Regions from separate parts of the Aquipseudomonas alcaligenes genome, predicted to be linked through region 2. Evidence: predicted binding sites of a transcription regulator. Region 2 holds the regulator's gene; the other holds the start of a gene.
What was found. Region 2 encodes sigma-54, which starts transcription at its own class of promoters, with help from an activator protein. Its sites were predicted from a motif close to ANTGGCATNNANNTTGCTNT; they were not measured.

Region 1 (4,968 bases), 1.5 Mb from region 2:
CGGGCTGCCGAGAGGCAGGCCAGGGTACAGGCGGTGGCGCTGGTGCCGAAACCGACGGCACTCTCGCGGGGTAGGCCGAGGGCTTCGCAGACCCAGCGCCCGGCGACTTTCTCCAGGCGGTCGGCGGCCGGCGAGTTGTCGAACGAGGAGGCGCACTGGTCCCAGGCCAGCACCAGGCGTTCGGCGGCGGCAGCGGCGGGGAGGGTGGCGCCGATGACGAAACCAAAGTAGCGCGGGCCGTTGCTGGCCACGGTGGCCGTCGAGCCGACTTCGTCGAGCTGCCGCAGTACCTGCTCGGGCTCCTGGCCGCGCTGTGGCAGCGCCTGGTCGAAGGCGCCTAGCGCCGCAATGGCGGCGGCGTCGGGGAAGACCCTGCGCTCGGGGGTGGCGTCGAAGTAGGCGAGGGCGCGGCGGTCGGCTGCGGCGAGCAGCTGGCGTTCATCAAGGCTCATGGCGGGTCCGTGACAGGCTGGGATATGCCTTCACGATAGCCAGTGGCCGGCCGTTGTAGCAGATACACAGTTGTCTGCAGATGGTCGTACAGTAGGTCTCTGTGCCATTGCAGCGGGGGTAACAGTTGGCTTTCGGGCGGTACAGTTGTGCCGCCCGGGCGGTCAATCACCAAGCATGTCGTGCATGGCGATGATCTGCTCGGCCACCTGGATCAGCTTCTGCTGGCGACTCATGGCCTGGCGGCGCATCAGGGTGTAGGCGTCCTCCTCGTTGCAGCTCTTCATCTTCATCAACAGGCCCTTGGCCAGTTCGATGCGCTTGCGCTCGGCCAGCTGGGCGTCGCGCGCCTGCAACTGGGCACGCAGGGCCTGGTCGCTCTCGAAGCGTGCCATGGCCACGTCGAGGATCGGCTGCAGGCGCTCGGCCTGGATGCCCTCGACTATGTAGGCGCTGACCCCGGACTGGATGGCCTGGCGCATCACCTGCGGGTCGTGCTCGTCGGTGAACATGACGATCGGTCGCGGCTGGTCGCGGGTCACCAGCACCACCTGTTCCATCACGTCGCGGCCGGGCGACTCGGTGTCGATCAGCACGACGTCGGGGCGCACCGCCTCGACCCGCTCGGGCAGGTCGATGGTCAGCCCGGATTCGTCGATCACCTCGAAACCGGCCTCGATCAGCGCACTCTTCAGGCGGCCGACCTTCTTCGGCGTATCGTTGATCAGGAGTATGCGTAGCATCTGGTTTCTATCTCGATCCGTTACAGGGCGATGGCGGTGGCGCTGTCGGCGCGCGCATGAATGGCGAAGGAGCGGGCGTAGCCGGCCGGGTCGCTGCCGTCCCAGGTGCTGCCATCGAGCAGGGTGGAGCGGCGCATCGCGTGTTCCGGCACCGGGACGCCCAGGGCCTCGGCGGCGCTGCGGTAGAGGTCCAGGCGGTGGATGCGGCGGGCGATGCTGAGGTAGTCCGGATCGTCCTTGAGCAGGCCCCAGCGGCGGAACTGGGTGAGGAACCAGATGCCGTCGGACAGCCACGGCATGTTCACCTCGCCGCCGGCGAAGAAGCGCAGCGGATGGGCGTCCAGCCAGGCGTGGCCGAGGCCGTCCTGGTACTGGCCGAGGAAGCGCGGGGCGATGGCCGAGAGCGGGGCGTCGACGTACTCGCTGCCGCTGATCAGCTGCGCGGTGCCGCGCTTGTTCTCCTCGCTCTCGTCGATGAAGCGGCTGGCCTCCAGCACGGCCATGGTCAGGGCGCGGGCGGTGTTGGGGTACTGTTCGGCGAATGCGCGGGTCACGCCCAGCACCTTTTCCGGGTGGTCGGCCCAGATGTCCTGGCTGGTGGCCAGGGTGAAGCCCTGCTCTTCCTCGACCGCCAGGGCGCCCCAGGGGCCGCCGGCGCAGAAGCCGTCGATACGGGCCGCGCGCAGGTGGGCGACCATCTGCGAGGGCGGCACCACCACGGTGCTGACGTCCTCCAGCGGATGGATGCCCTGGGCCGCCAGCCAGTAGTACAGCCACATGGCATGGGTGCCGGTGGGGAAGGTCTGGGCGAAGGTGAGCTTTGCACCACCTTGGCGCACGCGTGCGGCCAGTGCCTCGGCACTGGTCACGCCAGCCTGCTTGAGCGGCTGCGACAGGTTGATGGCCTGGCCGTTCTGGCATAGGCCCATGAGGATGGCCATCTCGGTGGCCGGGCCGCCGAGCCCCTGGTCGATGCCGTAGACCTGGCCATAGAGCATCTGCGCGGCGTCCAGCTCGCCGCTCAGCAGGCGGTCGCGCAGGCCGGCCCAGGAGGCCTGGCGCTGCAGGTTGAGGGTCAGGCCGTAGGGCTGGGCGAAGCCCTGCGTCGCGGCGACGATCAGCGAGGCGGAGTCGGTGAGGGCCATGAAGCCCAGATTCAGTGCGCTCTTTTCCGGGGCATCGCTGCCCGCGACCCAGGTCAGGGCATCGCTTCGGGTGGTGCTGCTGTCGGTCATGTCTTTGTTCCGCCGTTGAACAAAAAGGCGCCGTTCCTGGCCGCCGCGGGGCGGTGGCCGGAAACGACGCCATTGTCTGTGAACTGACTCCGCCGTTGGAGAGAGTTCTGCTGACTACAACTCTGCAAGCCATATGCCAGAGACGCAAAACCCCGCCGAAGCGGGGTTTGCGCAGAGCACGGGCGAGTCAGCGTTCCAGCATCTGCCTCACGTTGGCCTGGGGGATCTGCTGCTTGCGGCCTTCGCTGTCCTCGAATTCGAGCATGCCGGTGTCCTTGTCGAATTCCGGTTTGCCGTGGCTGACCAGCATCTGGCCATCGCTGGTGGTGATGATGTACTCGCTGGCGCAGCCGACGAGGCCAAACAGGCAGAGCAGGGTGATGCAGAGGGTGCGTTTCATGGCGGGCTCCTAGGCTGGAGAGGCTATCCATGACTCTAGCCGGGCCTGGGGGCGAGCGGCTGAGCTGCATCAAGAAAAAGCCCCGCACGGGGCGGGGCTTCTTCATTCGGCTAGGCTCAGGCCTGGATGACCGGGATCTTCGCGTTGGCCGCTGCTTCGCGGTACTCGGCGATCTGGTCGAAGCTCAGGTAGCGGTAGATGTCGGCAGCCATGCTGTCGATATCCTTCGCGTAGGCCATGTACTCCTCGACGGTCGGCAGCTTGCCGATGATCGAGGAAACGGCGGCCAGCTCGGCCGAGGCCAGGAAGACGTCAGTGGCGTCGCCCAGGCGGTTCGGGAAGTTGCGGGTAGAGGTGGAGACCACGGTGGCACCGGTCTGCACGCGCGCCTGGTTACCCATGCACAGCGAGCAACCCGGCATTTCCATGCGGGCGCCGGCCTTGCCGTAGATGCCGTAGTAGCCTTCCTCGGTCAGCTGGTGCTGGTCCATCTTGGTCGGCGGAGCGAGCCACAGACGGGTCGGGATACCACCCTTGACCTTGTCCAGCAGCTTGCCGGCGGCGCGGAAGTGACCGATGTTGGTCATGCACGAACCGATGAACACTTCGTCGATCTTGCGACCCTGCACGCTGGACAGCAGGCGGGCATCGTCCGGATCGTTCGGGGCGCACAGGATCGGCTCCTTGACGTCGGCCAGATCGATCTCGATCACAGCGGCGTACTCGGCGTCCTTGTCGGCTTCCAGCAGTTGCGGCTTGGCCAGCCAGGCTTCCATGGCCTGGGCGCGACGCTCCAGGGTACGGGCATCGCCGTAGCCTTCACCGATCATCCAGCGCAGCATGGTGATGTTGGACTTCAGGTACTCGGCGATGGCGCTTTCCGGCAGCTTGATGGTGCAACCGGCAGCGGAACGCTCGGCGGAGGCGTCGGACAGCTCGAAAGCCTGCTCGACGGTCAGCTCGTTGAGACCTTCGATCTCGAGGATGCGGCCGGAGAAGATGTTCTTCTTGCCCTTCTTCTCGACGGTCAGCAGGCCCTGCTGGATGGCGTAGTAGGGGATGGCATGGACCAGGTCACGCAGGGTGATGCCCGGTTGCAGCTTGCCCTTGAAACGCACCAGTACGGATTCCGGCATGTCCAGCGGCATCACGCCGGTGGCGGCGGCAAAGGCCACCAGGCCGGAACCGGCCGGGAAGGAGATGCCCAGCGGGAAGCGGGTGTGCGAGTCGCCACCGGTACCGACGGTGTCCGGCAGCAGCATGCGGTTCAGCCAGCTATGGATGATGCCGTCGCCCGGACGCAGGGACACGCCGCCGCGGGTCATGATGAAGTCCGGCAGGGTGTGGTGGGTGGTGACGTCGATCGGCTTCGGATAGGCGGCGGTGTGGCAGAAGGACTGCATCACCAGGTCGGCGGAGAAGCCCAGGCAGGCCAGGTCCTTCAGCTCGTCGCGGGTCATCGGGCCGGTGGTGTCCTGGGAGCCGACGGTGGTCATCTTCGGCTCGCAGTAGGTGCCCGGGCGCACGCCCTTGCCTTCCGGCAGGCCGCAGGCGCGACCGACCATCTTCTGCGCCAGGGTGAAGCCCTTGCCGCTGTCGACCGGGGATTCCGGCTTCTTGAACAGGGTGGACGGGGCCAGGCCCAGCTCGGCGCGGGCCTTCTCGGTCAGGCCGCGGCCGATGATCAGCGGGATACGGCCGCCGGCGCGGACTTCGTCGAGCAGCACGTCGGTCTTCAGCTGGAAGGTGGTGACCAGCTCGTCGCTGCCGTTGCGGCGCACTTCACCCTTGTACGGGTACACGTCGATGACGTCGCCCATGGCCAGGTTGGTGCAGTCGAATTCGATCGGCAGGGCGCCGGCGTCTTCCATGGTGTTGTAGAAGATCGGGGCGATCTTGGTGCCGAAGCAGAAACCACCGGCGCGCTTGTTCGGCACGAAGGGGATGTCGTCGCCGAAGAACCACAGCACCGAGTTGGTGGCGGACTTGCGCGAGGAACCGGTACCGACCACATCACCGACGTAGGCCACCGGGTAGCCCTTGGCCTTCAGCGCTTCCATCTGCTTGATGGGGCCGACGGAGCCCGGCTGGTCCGGGTTGATGCCGTCGCGGGCCATCTTCAGCATGGCCAGGGCGTGCA
Region 2 (4,968 bases):
CCTACTGCTCAGCCTGGGCGCCGCGCTCGGAAGCGCCAGCGCCTGGGCCCTGCCCAGTGACCGCGAGCAACCGATCCGGGTACAGGCGGACAGCGCAGAACTGGACGACAAACAAGGCGTGGCGGTGTACCGCGGCGGCGTGGTGATCACCCAGGGCACCCTGAAGATCACCGGCGACACCGTGACCATCACCCAGGATGCCAACGGCGAGATCGAAGTCTTCACCTCGGTGGGCAAACCCGCCTACTACGAGCAGAAGCCCGCCGAGGACAAGGAAATCGTCAAGGCCTACGGCCTGACCATCCAGTACTACGCGACCAACGAGCGCATCGTGCTGATCGACCAGGCCAAGGTGATCCAGCAGGGCAACGTCTTCGAAGGCGAGAAGATCGTCTATGACACCCAGCGCCAGATCGTCAACGCCGGCCGCGCCACGGGCAGCAACGTCTCGGTGCCGCGCCCGCGCATCGACATGATCCTGCAACCACGCAAGAAGAACGGCGAGCAGGGGCAACAGTAATGGCGACCCTCAAAGCCCAGCACCTGGCCAAAGCCTACAAGGGCCGCCAGGTGGTCCGCGACGTCAGCCTGTCCATCGACAGCGGCCAGATCGTCGGCCTGCTCGGCCCCAACGGCGCCGGCAAGACCACCTGCTTCTACATGATCGTCGGTCTGGTCCAGGCCGATCAGGGACGCGTGCTGATCGACAACCTCGACCTCAGCCATCAACCGATGCACGGCCGCGCCCGCTCCGGTATCGGCTACCTGCCACAGGAAGCCTCGATCTTCCGCAAGCTCTCCGTGGCCGACAACATCATGGCCATCCTCGAGACCCGCAAGGACCTCGATCGTGCCGCCCGCGAGAAGGCCCTGGAATCGCTGCTGCAGGAATTCCACATCAGCCATATCCGCGACAGCCTGGGCATGAGCCTGTCCGGCGGCGAACGACGCCGGGTGGAGATCGCCCGCGCCCTGGCCACCGAGCCCAAGTTCATCCTGCTCGACGAACCCTTCGCCGGCGTCGACCCGATCTCGGTCGGTGACATCAAGCAGATCATCCACCACCTCAAGGCCAAGGGCATCGGCGTACTGATCACCGATCACAACGTGCGCGAGACCCTGGACATCTGCGAGACCGCCTACATCGTCAACGACGGCCAGCTGATCGCCGAAGGCGACGCCGACACCATCCTGGCCAACCAGCTGGTCAAGGAAGTCTATCTGGGCCACGAGTTCCGCCTCTGAGCGCGACCGAGTGCGGGGCTTGCACAAAGGGCTAGAATCATTCAAGGTCAGGCATATAATTTGCTTCCTAGGGCGGCCCGCCGCCCTGCAGTGGATGGCGCCGCGCGCCGGCAAGTGAACAAGGTACCCAGCCCCACACCATGAAACCGTCGCTAGTCCTCAAGATGGGCCAGCAGCTGACGATGACTCCGCAGCTGCAACAGGCCATCCGACTCCTCCAGCTCTCCACCCTGGATCTGCAGCAGGAAATCCAGGAAGCCCTGGAATCCAACCCCATGCTGGAGCGCCAGGAAGACGGCGAGGATTTCGACAACTCCGACCCCATGGCCGACGGCGCCGAGCAGAACACCCAGGCGCAGCAGGACAGCTCCAGCTTCCAGGACAGCACCGTCGCGGTGAACAACACCGAGGGTGGCGAGGACGGCGAGTGGCACGACCGCATCCCCAGCGAGCTGCCGGTCGATACCGCCTGGGAAGACGTCTACCAGACCAGCGCCAGCAGCCTGCCCTCCAGCGATGACGACGAGTGGGACTTCACCACCCGCACCTCGGCCGGCGAGAGCCTGCAGAGCCACCTGCTGTGGCAGCTCAACCTGGTGCCGATGTCCGACACCGACAAGCTGATCGGCGTCACCATCATCGACTGCATCAACGACCAGGGTTACCTGGAGGAATCCATCGACGAAATCGTCGAGTCCTTCGACCCGCAGCTGGACATCGAGGCCGACGAAGTCGAGGCCGTGCTGCACCGCATCCAGCACTTCGAGCCCGCCGGCGTCGGCGCACGTGACCTGCGCGAATGCCTGCTCCTGCAACTGCGCCAGCTACCCGCCGACACGCCCTGGCTGGCCGAGGCGCAGCGCCTGGCCAGCGAGCATCTGGATGTGCTCGGCGGCCGCGACTACAGCCAGCTGATGCGCCGCATGAAGCTGAAAGAGGACGAACTGCGCCAGGTCATCGAGCTGATCCAGAGCCTCAACCCGCGCCCCGGCTCGCAGATCGAGGCCAGCGAGCCCGAGTACGTGGTGCCCGACGTCATCGTGCGCAAGCACAACGAGCGCTGGCTGGTGGAGCTGAACCAGGAGGCAGTGCCGCGCCTGCGCGTCAACCCGCAGTATGCCGGCTTCGTCAAACGCGCCGACTCCAGCGCCGACAACACCTTCATGCGCAACCAGCTGCAGGAGGCGCGCTGGTTCATCAAGAGCCTGCAGAGCCGCAACGAGACGCTGATGAAGGTGGCGACGCAGATCGTCGAGCACCAGCGCGGCTTCCTCGAATACGGCGACGAGGCCATGAAGCCGCTGGTCCTGCACGACATCGCCGAGGCGGTGGGCATGCACGAGTCGACCATCTCGCGGGTCACCACGCAGAAATTCATGCACACCCCGCGCGGCATCTACGAGCTGAAATACTTCTTCTCCAGCCACGTCAGCACCTCCGAGGGCGGCGAATGCTCGTCCACCGCGATCCGCGCCATCATCAAGAAACTGGTGGCCGCGGAAAACGCGAAAAAGCCGTTGAGCGACAGCAAGATCGCTGGTTTACTGGAAGCACAGGGCATTCAGGTAGCCCGCCGCACCGTCGCCAAGTACCGCGAGTCCCTCGGCATCGCGCCGTCCAGCGAACGCAAGCGACTGATGTAAGCGGCCCTGAGCGGAAGGCTTCTGCACCACCGTACCGAGCGCCGGATACCCTGCACGGGGGAACTACGGCCCGCAGTGCACCAGCCCTCCCAGCCAACGTGTTACGGCGGCAGGCCCGATAGCCTGTCTCTTACACCAGGCAACAAGGAGAAGCGGTATGCAAGTCAACATCAGTGGACATCAACTGGATGTGACCGACGCCCTGCGCGACTATGTCGGTGAGAAGCTCAGCCGACTGGAGCGCCATTTCGACAAGATCACCAATGTGCAGGTGACCATGGAGGTCGAGAAGCTCAAGCAGAAGATCGAAGCGACCCTGCACATCGCCGGCGGCGAGGTGGTCGCCAACGCCGAACACGAAGACATGTATGCCGCCATCGACCTGCTGGCCGACAAACTCGACCGCCAACTGATCAAACACAAGGAAAAGCAGCTGGGCCGCCTGCAAGGCGCCACGGCTCGCTGACATACCCTCCCTCATGATCCGACTCGAAACCATCCTGACTTCCGGCCGTTCCCTGGTGAACGTGCCGGGGGGCAGCAAGAAACGCGTACTCGAACAGATTGCCAACCTGGTGGCCCGTGATCTCCCCGATCTGGACGGCCAGGACATCTTCGAAAACCTGATCGCCCGCGAGAAGCTCGGCTCCACCGGCTTCGGCAACGGCATCGCCATTCCACACTGCCGCCTGCCGGGCTGCCAGGCGCCGATCAGTGCCGTGCTGCACCTGGATGCGGCGGTAGACTTCGACGCCATCGACGGCGCCCCGGTCGACCTGCTGTTCGTCCTGCTGGTGCCGGAAGCGGCCACCGACGAGCACCTGGAGCTGCTGCGCCAGATCGCCAGCATGCTCGACCGCACGGAAGTGCGCGAGCGCCTGCGCCGGGCGCAGAGCAGCGAGGAGCTGTATCAGGTCGTGGTCGACGTACAGAACGGCCGCTAGCACCGAGGACTGAGCCATGCGCCTGATCATCGTCAGCGGTCGTTCCGGCTCGGGCAAGAGCACTGCCCTCGACGTGCTGGAAGACAACGGCTTCTACTGCATCGACAACCTGCCGGCCAGCCTGCTGCCGGACCTGGCCGAGCGCGCCCTGCTGCAGACCGAGCTGCTGCACCCGCAGGTGGCCGTGTCGGTGGACGCGCGCAACCTGCCCAGCCAGCTGCAGCGCTTCCCCGAGCTGCTGAGCGAGGTACGGGCCCGGCATATCCAGTGCGACGTGCTGTTCCTCGACGCCGACGAGGAGACCCTGCTCAAGCGCTTCTCCGAGACCCGCCGGCGTCACCCGCTGACCAACGAGACCCGCGCCCTGGCCGAGGCCATCCGCGACGAGGCCACGCTGCTGGCGCCGATCGTCGACCTGGCCGACCTGAAGATCGACACCACCCATCTCAATCTCTACCAGCTGCGCGACACCCTCAAGCTGCGCCTGCTCAACCAGCCGGAACCGGGTACCGCCTTCCTAGTCGAGTCCTTCGGTTTCAAGCGCGGCATGCCGGTGGATGCCGACCTGGTGTTCGACGTGCGCTGCCTGCCCAACCCCTACTGGAAGCCGGACCTGCGCGAGATGTCCGGCCTGGATGCGCCGGTGGCCGAATATCTGGCCGCGCAGCCGGACGTGGAGGAGATGTACCAGGACATCCAGGCCTACCTGCACAAGTGGTTGCCGCGCTTCGCCGCCAGCAACCGCTCCTACGTGACCATCGCCATCGGCTGCACCGGCGGCCACCACCGCTCGGTATACCTGGCCAACCGCCTGGGCCAGGCCCTGAAACCCACGCTGAAGAACGTCCAGGTCCGCCACCGCGACCTCGGCTAAGGACCGCAATGCCCACCCGCGAGATCACCATCATCAACAAGCTCGGCCTGCATGCGCGCGCCGCCGCCAAGTTCGTCGGCGTGGCCAGCGGCTTCCCCTGCCAGGTGCGCATCGGTCGTTCGCCGGACAGCCTGGTGGACGGCAAGAGCATCATGGCGGTGATGATGCTGGCCGCCGGCAAGGGCACCAACCTGCACCTGGCCAGCGAGGGCGAGCGGCAGGAGGAGGCGCTGGAGGCGCTGATCGAACTGATCAACAACAG

Region 1: the regulator sigma-54 is predicted to act here: its motif matches at 2,550-2,569, upstream of AAG092_RS02685 (CmpA/NrtA family ABC transporter substrate-binding protein).

The regions. Positions count from the first base shown of each region.
Region 1 covers NZ_CP154874.1:558,436-563,403, reverse strand. Annotated here, with positions in the region: gene AAG092_RS02695 (aspartate aminotransferase family protein) at 1-452, opposite strand, end outside; gene AAG092_RS02690 (ANTAR domain-containing response regulator) at 615-1,193, opposite strand; gene AAG092_RS02685 (CmpA/NrtA family ABC transporter substrate-binding protein) at 1,214-2,428, opposite strand; gene AAG092_RS02680 (YgdI/YgdR family lipoprotein) at 2,616-2,828, opposite strand; gene acnB (bifunctional aconitate hydratase 2/2-methylisocitrate dehydratase) at 2,945-4,968, opposite strand, start outside.
Region 2 covers NZ_CP154874.1:3,114,746-3,119,713, reverse strand. Annotated here, with positions in the region: gene lptA (lipopolysaccharide transport periplasmic protein LptA) at 1-520, shown strand, start outside; gene lptB (LPS export ABC transporter ATP-binding protein) at 520-1,245, shown strand; gene AAG092_RS15035 (RNA polymerase factor sigma-54) at 1,386-2,888, shown strand; gene hpf (ribosome hibernation-promoting factor, HPF/YfiA family) at 3,046-3,354, shown strand; gene ptsN (PTS IIA-like nitrogen regulatory protein PtsN) at 3,368-3,832, shown strand; gene rapZ (RNase adapter RapZ) at 3,849-4,706, shown strand; gene AAG092_RS15015 (HPr family phosphocarrier protein) at 4,715-4,968, shown strand, end outside.